DNA from 2 places in the Providencia hangzhouensis genome. Region 2 is predicted to be linked to the other one. Evidence: predicted binding sites of a transcription regulator. Region 2 holds the regulator's gene; the other holds the start of a gene.
The links. The regulator PhoB, encoded in region 2, activates phosphate uptake and scavenging genes when phosphate is short. The targets are predictions, from matches to a motif close to CTGTCATAAAACTGNCNNAT.
Positions count from the first base shown of each region.

Region 1: a site for PhoB is predicted at 2,467-2,486, ahead of serA (phosphoglycerate dehydrogenase). Genes of this name have one in related genera too.

Region 1 covers NZ_CP135052.1:1,462,630-1,467,071, reverse strand. The annotation lists gene zapA (cell division protein ZapA) at 1-150, shown strand, start outside; RNA gene ssrS (6S RNA) at 262-443, shown strand; gene PZ638_RS06350 (5-formyltetrahydrofolate cyclo-ligase) at 564-1,157, shown strand; gene serA (phosphoglycerate dehydrogenase) at 1,196-2,446, opposite strand; gene rpiA (ribose-5-phosphate isomerase RpiA) at 2,891-3,553, opposite strand; gene PZ638_RS06335 (LysR family transcriptional regulator ArgP) at 3,757-4,442, shown strand, end outside.
Region 2 covers NZ_CP135052.1:795,759-800,200, forward strand. The annotation lists gene PZ638_RS03375 (AAA family ATPase) at 1-465, opposite strand, end outside; gene sbcD (exonuclease subunit SbcD) at 467-1,681, opposite strand; gene phoB (phosphate regulon transcriptional regulator PhoB) at 1,932-2,621, shown strand; gene phoR (phosphate regulon sensor histidine kinase PhoR) at 2,645-3,955, shown strand.

The sequences.
Region 1 (4,442 bases), 670 kb from region 2:
GTCTGTCACGAATTAGCACAAGAAAAGACAAAAACGCGTGATTATGCTTATAATATGGAAGAGAAAATAAAAATGTTGCAGCACACAATCGAACAAGCGTTGCACGATCAGGTGAAAATTACTGAGAGGCAGGTATTGCCCCTAGAGTAAATCTGCTTATTAATCAGACACTAGTAGAAAAAAATATACAAAATTAAGGTTGCATTTTAAATCTAGTTTCGTACAATGAAATCACTGAGTAACGATAAGTTCTCAAACCAAATTTCTCTGAGATGCGCGTGAGTGGGCGAGTCCCCTGAGCCGATATTTCAACTAAATAGAATGTGGTTATGGCGCTGGTGAGCATGCCTGATTCGCTCAGGAAGCCTAAAGGTTGCTAAACTGCGTTCACCTTGAACCAAGGGTTCAAGGGTTACAGCCTACAACGGCATCTTGGAGACCCTCAATTAAGTTCCTGCTTATTTTTCATTTGTTTTCTACATAACCTTTCATCTTGCGATATACTTTAAGTAATTTACTTTCTTGGTTAACTGTTTTTTATCGCATATATAACAGGTTATCACATGCAAGACTCCCTCTCGACCCAACGCCAGCAGGTACGTCAAACAATCCGCCAAGCACGTCGTCAATTAAGCGCTCAGCAGCAATATGACGCTGCGGAACAACTCATGCATAATGCATTAAACCACCCGAAAATAGCACAAGCCAACACGATTGCGTTGTTTCTTTCTTTTGATGGCGAAATTGATACTAAACCGCTTATTCAGGCGCTCTGGGCTGAAGGCAAACAAGTCTATCTCCCTGTTTTGCATCCTTTTAGTCGCCACCATTTATTGTTTCTTCACTATCGCCCCGATAGCCAACTCGTTAAAAACAGATTTAATATTGATGAACCACCGCTTGATGTTAGAGATGTGCTACCACTTGAGAAACTGGATATCATGCTTATCCCATTAGTGGCTTTTGATACTCAAGGGCAACGGTTAGGTATGGGAGGTGGGTTCTATGATAGGACTCTAGCAAATTGGCAAAAAACCGGTTTTTATCCGATAGGTCTTGCCCATAATTGCCAGCAAGTAGAAAAACTCCCCATCGCACACTGGGATATTCCTTTACCCGAAATTATTACGCCGCAAAAAATATGGCGCTGGTCATAAATACCCGCGCCATCATTTCACACAATTTTTAGCGTAACTTAGAACAGTAAACGCGCACGAATGGTTCCAGGCAAATCTTTTAATTTCTGGAGTGCTTCATCTGTTTGGTTTGGCGTTTGCATTAATACATCAATAACCACATAACCTACGTTGCCTGATGTACGTAAATACTGGCCAACAACGTTAATGTTATTTTCAGTGAAGACTTGGTTGATGCTGTTCAAAATACCTGGGCGGTTTTCATGAATATGCAAGAAACGGTTGGTATCTTCAGTATGGACTGGCAGGGAAACTTCTGGGAAGTTAACCGCAGATAGTGTTGAACCATTATCAGAGTATTTCGCCAACTTACTAGCTACTTCTAACCCAATATTTTCTTGAGCTTCTTCTGTAGAGCCCCCAATGTGCGGCGTTAAAATCACATTGTCGAACTTAATCAATTCAGAGATAAATGGGTCATTAGGGTCATTATTTGCAGCTGGCTCACTTGGGAATACGTCCACCGCAGCACCTGATAAATGTTTGCTTTCCAACGCGGCTGCCAGTGAAGGAATATCCACAACTGTTCCACGTGATGCGTTAATGAAAATAGAACCAGGCTTCATACGGTCGAATTGTTCTTTAGCAAACATATTCTTCGTACTTGGGGTCTCAGGGACATGTAAGCTAACCACATCGCTCATATTCAGAAGTTCAGTTAAAGAACGAACTTGAGTTGCATTACCTAATGGTAGTTTGTTTTCAATATCATAGAAGAAAACATTCATACCGATACCCTCAGCTAAGATCCCTAACTGAGTACCAATGTGGCCATATCCAACAATACCAAGACGCTTACCGCGTGCTTCAAAACAGCCTTTCGCTTGTTTTTCCCAAATACCACGGTGGGCTTGCATATTAGCTTCAGGAATACGACGTAGTAAAAGTAATAATTGGCCTAATACCATTTCTGCAACGGAACGTGTATTCGAAAATGGTGCGTTAAATACAGGGATACCGCGTTTTGCCGCAGCATCTAAATCAACTTGGTTGGTGCCGATACAAAAGCAACCCACTGCAACAAGTTTTTCTGCTGCTGCAAAAATTTCTTCAGTAAGATGAGTACGGGAACGGATACCTACAAAACGTGCATCTTTAATCGCTTCTTTTAATTCTTCGTCGGATAACGCACTTTTGTGATATTCAATATTGGTGTAGCCCGCAGCTTTTAAGTTATCAACCGCACTTTGGTGCACACCTTCTAGCAGTAAAAATTTAATTTTGTCTTTTTGCAAAGATACCTTAACCATTTCCCTACCCTATCGTGAACGTACTTAAGATTTATAACAGATGAACATATGTGTTTGCCTAACATAGCTCAAGAGAGATGACATCCATCTACCTTGAGCTATGAAGCGTATACCAACATAGCAAAAAATAGCGCAGTAGCAATACAACCGTTTGCTTAATGGATGCTAAAAAGCGCGAAGAAAAAGAAGTTAAATGGTAGAAAATCAGGGGTGATAACACAAAATAAGGATTTTTCCTGCACAATGCCTATTTGTGTGAGATATATCACCAAAATAGCTAGATATTAAAAAAAATAAAATAAATTTCAAATTGGTGATATTAATAAAACTGGTTAATTAATTTAGCTTCTATCAAATCATAAACTAATGACAAAATACCAGTAAGACAAAAAAACCAGTGGGTATAACTCCACTGGCTTATTAAAAAATTGAATACGATATAGATTATAACTTGATGGTTTTAACGCCTTCGTTTGCAGTTCCCATCAAGACGACGTCTGCACCACGATTCGCGAATAACCCAACGGTCACAACACCTGCAATCCCATTAATGGTATTTTCTAATGCCACTGGGTCAATAATATTTAAATTATGGACATCTAAAATCACATTACCGTTATCTGTAATCACATTTTGACGGTACTCTGGCGTGCCACCCAGTTTAACCAATTCACGTGCCACATAGCTACGCGCCATTGGGATCACTTCAACAGGCAGAGGGAATTTACCTAACACATCAACTAACTTAGATTCGTCAACGATACAAACAAAGGTTTTTGCAATTGCAGAAACAATTTTTTCACGTGTTAAAGCCGCACCACCGCCTTTGATCATATTCATGTGGTGGTCAACTTCATCAGCGCCATCAACATAAACATCTAAGGAATCCACTTCATTGCAATCAAATACCGTAATACCCAATGATTTTAATTTTTGAGTTGATGCTTCTGAACTTGATACCGCACCTTCTATTTGACCTTTCATTGTTGCTAATGCATCAATGAAGTGTGAAGCTGTCGAGCCCGTTCCAACACCAACAATAGTGCCCGGTTTTACGTAATCAAGTGCTGCCCAACCTACCGCTTTTTTTAATTCGTCCTGAGTCATACTCATGCCTTTTAAGATTTAATTGAGTCGTGATTAAGGTTATTAATAACTAGTATATACCGGACACCCAATAAGTTGCAGCTTTGTTCGCTGTATTTATGTCACGGTTCTTGGGATTTAGGCCACAACAATAATATTTTTAAGTGTTATTTGTAAAAATATGGCATAGTGCTTGGTAGAATAACAACAAGGAGATCTTTTTGATGAAGCGCCCTGACTATCGCGCATTACAAGCACTGGATGCCGTTATCCGTGAACGCGGCTTTGAGCGCGCAGCTCAAAAGCTCTGCATCACGCAATCTGCTGTGTCACAACGTATAAAGCAGTTAGAAAACCTATTTGGGCAGCCACTACTTGTGCGTACCGTTCCGCCACACCCAACTGAACAAGGGCAAAAACTGCTAGCATTGCTTCATCAAGTCGAATTGTTAGAAGAACAATGGTTAGGTGATGAAAATAGTGGCTCCACCCCTTTATTGCTCTCACTTGCCGTCAACGCCGACAGCTTGGCAACTTGGTTTCTTCCAGCCCTAAACCCTGTATTAGGCAACAGCCCTATTCGGCTAAATATTCAGGTAGAAGATGAAACTCGAACTCAAGAACGTTTAAGACGTGGTGAAGTGGTAGGCGCTATCAGTATTCAACCCCAAGCCTTACCGGGTTGCTTGGTCGATAAACTTGGCGCGCTGGACTATATTTTTGTCGCATCACCTGGCTTTGCAGCGAAATATTTCCCCGATGGGGTGACTCGCTCTTCGTTATTAAAAGCGCCTGCGGTTGCTTTCGACCATTTAGACGATATGCACCAAGCCTTTGTGCAACAAAACTTTGGGTTGTCGCCCGGCAGTGTTCCATGCCATATCGTGAACTCCTCAGAGGCCTTTGTACA
Region 2 (4,442 bases):
TTGAGAGAGTAAAATTGATTTAGTAAAACGCTCATAATCAAGCCCAGTTATTTGTGCTACTAATTCCTTTATCTCTGTGATTTTTACGGTCAATATTTTACCATCAGTAACCGTTGCAAGTTCCGCCTTAGGCTGTTGTAAATTGCCGTCAGGTTTTCCTCCTGCTCGTCTTTGGCTCCAAAAGGCACGATAAGCTTTGCCTTTGACCTCAAACTCCACCTCCGCAAGGCATTCCCCAGTGTGGCGAGTCATCAGTTCATTTTGTGCGTTAGAAATGGTTTTTAAACGCGGTGTTCGGTGATAAAGCGCGAGGCAAATTGCATCCAATAAAGTGGTTTTTCCTGCACCTGTGGCACCTGTAATGGCAAATAGCCCATTGCTAGCAAATGGCTCTTCAGTGAAATCAATTTTCCATTCACCTCTAAGGGAGTTAATATTTTTTAAACGTAAACTTAAAATCTTCATATTAACTTTCCTTGCTCATTTGTAATGCGTCATAAGATTGTTGAAATAACTGCACTAGGCGCTGTTCACGCTCAGGATCTTCTAATGACTCTTGGGCAAGGCGACGTAAAAAAACGTCTTCTACGGTGAGTTCACTCAATGTTTCATTGGCCAAGGTTTGGTTTTGTCCCTGTATTTGCTTGCGTGCACGGCGTAGTATCACGATTTCGACAGGGAGGTCTTGTGTCAACGCTTCAATACGTTGTTGGATATCAGCGAGGTAATCTTGTGAAGCGACTTCAATATCAAGCCAAACCGGTTTATCACCTTGGTAATCTTTCCATATCTCTAATTGCTGTTCTATTTGGCTTAAGGATCCTTTAATGCTTTGTAATGGCTGAATAATGGGGATTTTCAAGGGGGTAATTTGAGTTAATTCACTTCCAGTGAATTCAATAAGGCAGACACTTTTTTGTTGCGCTGTTTCGTCAAAACTTAATGCAATAGGTGAACCGCAGTAGCGAATATTTTCTTGTCCTCCAATCACTTGGGGGCGATGAATATGGCCAAGGGCAATATAGTCAGCAGGGGGAAAGGCCCCAGAAGGAAACGCATCTAACGTACCAATATAAATGTCTCTCACAGAGTCAGTTAAGGCTGCGCCGACAACGGTTAAATGGCCAGTTGCAATAATTGGGATATCCAACCCTAAAGCGGCTCGTTGTTCTAGTGCGAGTTGGTAGCTGGCTTGGTAATGATCATGAATAGCGCTTTGTAGTGAGCGTTGTTTCTCTTCAATATCTTGCCCTGCGATACTCAGTTGAATATCCCGAGGACGTAAAAAAGGAATGGCACAAACTAAGCCGATAGGTTGTGTTTGTTTATTCACTAAGGTAATAACATGCGGCTCACTTCCAGACGTAATGACTTGTGTATTCAAGTAACGAAGTAGAGCACTTGACTCATTGAGTACAGAAACAGAGTCGTGATTACCGCTTAAAATAACCAGTTGGCAACCTGTTTTTTGTAAGTCGACAATAAATTTGTTGTACAGCTCACGTGCATAGCTCGGTGGTGAACCTGTATCAAATATATCACCTGCAACGATGACGGCATCAACATGGTGTAGTTCTACTTGCTCAACTAGCCAATTTAAGAAATGTTGGTGCTCAGGCGCACGGCTTTTGGTAAAAAAATACTGACCAAGGTGCCAGTCTGAGGTATGAATAATGCGCATGAGTTATCAATTCCTATCATCAATAATGAGCATGAACGTTCGATAATGAGAGTATACCTGATCCATATAATGGGTGAGGGGTGTTTGTGACTTTATTACCATGTTGCGGAAATATTTCACTTAAATGACATTTAACCGTTAAAATAAAGATTAATATGCGTTTTACCCATTGATATTCATAATTCTGTCATAAAAGTGACGCATAATGCTTTCACATTTTAAATGTCTTCTTAATTTTACAGGAACAATCATGGCAAGACGCATTCTAGTTGTTGAAGATGAAGCGCCCATCCGAGAAATGGTTTGTTTTGTATTAGAACAGAATGGTTTTCAGCCTATTGAAGCTGATGATTATGACAGTGCGATTGCACAACTCGTTGACCCGCTACCCGACCTCGTCCTACTGGATTGGATGATCCCAGGGGGCTCCGGTATCCAAGTAATTAAACATATGAAGCGTGATAGCGCAACACGTGACGTTCCTGTCATGATGTTAACTGCACGAGGAGAAGAAGAAGACCGCGTAAAAGGTTTGGAAGTTGGCGCGGATGACTATCTTATCAAGCCATTTTCACCGAAGGAATTAATTGCTCGGGTAAAGGCAATTTTACGTCGTATTTCACCAATGGCGACGGAAGATATTATTGAAATGAATGGGTTAACATTAGACCCTACCTCTCATCGTGTGACCAGCAATGACATCCCTATTGATATGGGGCCAACTGAATATAAATTACTACATTTTTTCATGACTCACCCTGAACGCGTATATAGTAGAGAACAGCTACTAAATTATGTCTGGGGAGCCAATGTGTATGTTGAGGATAGAACCGTTGACGTGCATATTCGGCGGTTAAGAAAGGCACTAGAGACGGAAGGTCATGATAAAATGGTACAAACTGTACGTGGTACAGGTTATCGTTTTTCTATCCGTTATTAAAACCCACAAAGGGAGAGGCATGCGTGCTTGAACGTTTATCGATTAAGCAGCTGATTTGGGGGCTGTTTTTATTTATCTTACCCGCCCTTATTTTATCGGTTTTTATTGGCCACCTAGCGTGGCTATTAGTGATATCGCTACTTGCTGCACTGATATGGCATGGGTATAACCTGCTCAAGCTTTCTTACTGGTTATGGCTAGATAAAAGTATGTTGCCCCCTGAAGGGCGAGGTGGGTGGGAACCCATTTTTTATGGTATCTACCAGATGCAGCAACGTAATCGAAAACGCCGCCGTGAATTAGGCCAGTTAATTAAACGGTTTCGTAGTGGTGCAGAATCACTACCTGATGCAGTGGTAATGATGACAACCGAAGGGAATATCTTCTGGTGTAATCGCCATGCGCAGGCTTTGCTTGGCTTTCGTTGGCCTGAAGATAATGGTCAACATATTTTTAATTTACTACGTTATCCTGATTTTAGCCGTTACTTCACCATCAAACGTTATGACCAAGCGCTGACTATCGAGCTCAATAGTGGTGAAATCGTTGAGTTTCGTATCTTGCCATATACCGAAGGGCAGTTATTGATGGTTGCGCGAGATGTGACAGAAAAACGTCGTTTGGAAAAGGCGCGTAGGGACTTTTTTGCGAATGTGAGCCATGAATTACGGACTCCCCTCACTGTCATTCAAGGTTACCTAGAGGTTATGGATGACCAAGAAAACGTGACTGCGGTCAATAAAAAAGCACTGCATGTTATGCAAGAGCAAACGCACCGCATGGATAACTTAGTTAAGCAGCTTTTGCAGCTATCACGCATCGAAATTGCCCCTCAAATTAACCTTGATGAGCAAGTGAATATCCCTGTCATTCTCAAAATGATTGAGCAAGAAGCGCTTAGTTTAAGCCAAGGGCGTCATCAATTTGAATTTCATGTTGATGAAAAATTGCGTGTTCATGGTAATGAAGAGCAATTACGTAGTGCAGTGGCGAACTTAGTCTATAACGCGATCAGCCATACGCCTGAAGGCACCAAAATTTGGGTTGATTGGCAGAGAAGCGGGCAAGGGGCGCGTTTTAGTGTGAGAGATAACGGGCAAGGGATACCCGCAGAGCATATCCCTCGTTTAACCGAACGTTTTTATCGAGTAGATAAAGCACGTTCCCGCCAAGGCGGTGGAGGTACTGGCCTTGGGTTAGCTATTGTTAAACATGCATTACAACATCATAGTAGTCAGTTGGTGGTGACGAGCCAGTTAGGTAAAGGGAGTGAGTTTTCATTTACGTTACCAACAGTACTAATTGTTGATGATAAAAAACTTAAAAATGGGTAAATAATTCCACTTTATTAATATAATCAAAATATTAATAAAGTGGATTATTTCTATTCACCAATCCATATGCATATTCAATTCAATATTCATATATTTAATGCTTATAATTGCTGTCACATTAATTATATATTCTGTTAAATAATCAATTCTAATCACTAGAAAAAGATGAGTTGTTCATTTTTCGAACAAAGCATATAACGAGTATTGGGATTTTGCTGAAAGTAATCACTAGTTCTGAAAATTAGTTTAGTTATTTATTCTTGTTTTTAGGTTTGCTATTGCCTTTTTGCCCTATAAAAGTTCTACTTGTTGTCAGTTATTGGCGAATTTTTCTGTTTTTTGACTTTTCATTTCGTGTGATACAGGCAAATATACTTTTTTATATTGTTAACAGTATGTTTATCAGAATTCTATCTCGCTATATATATTTCAAAGGGTTGCTAAGTGTAAACCCATAATTTTCTATTTTGTCACTTAAAAATAACAT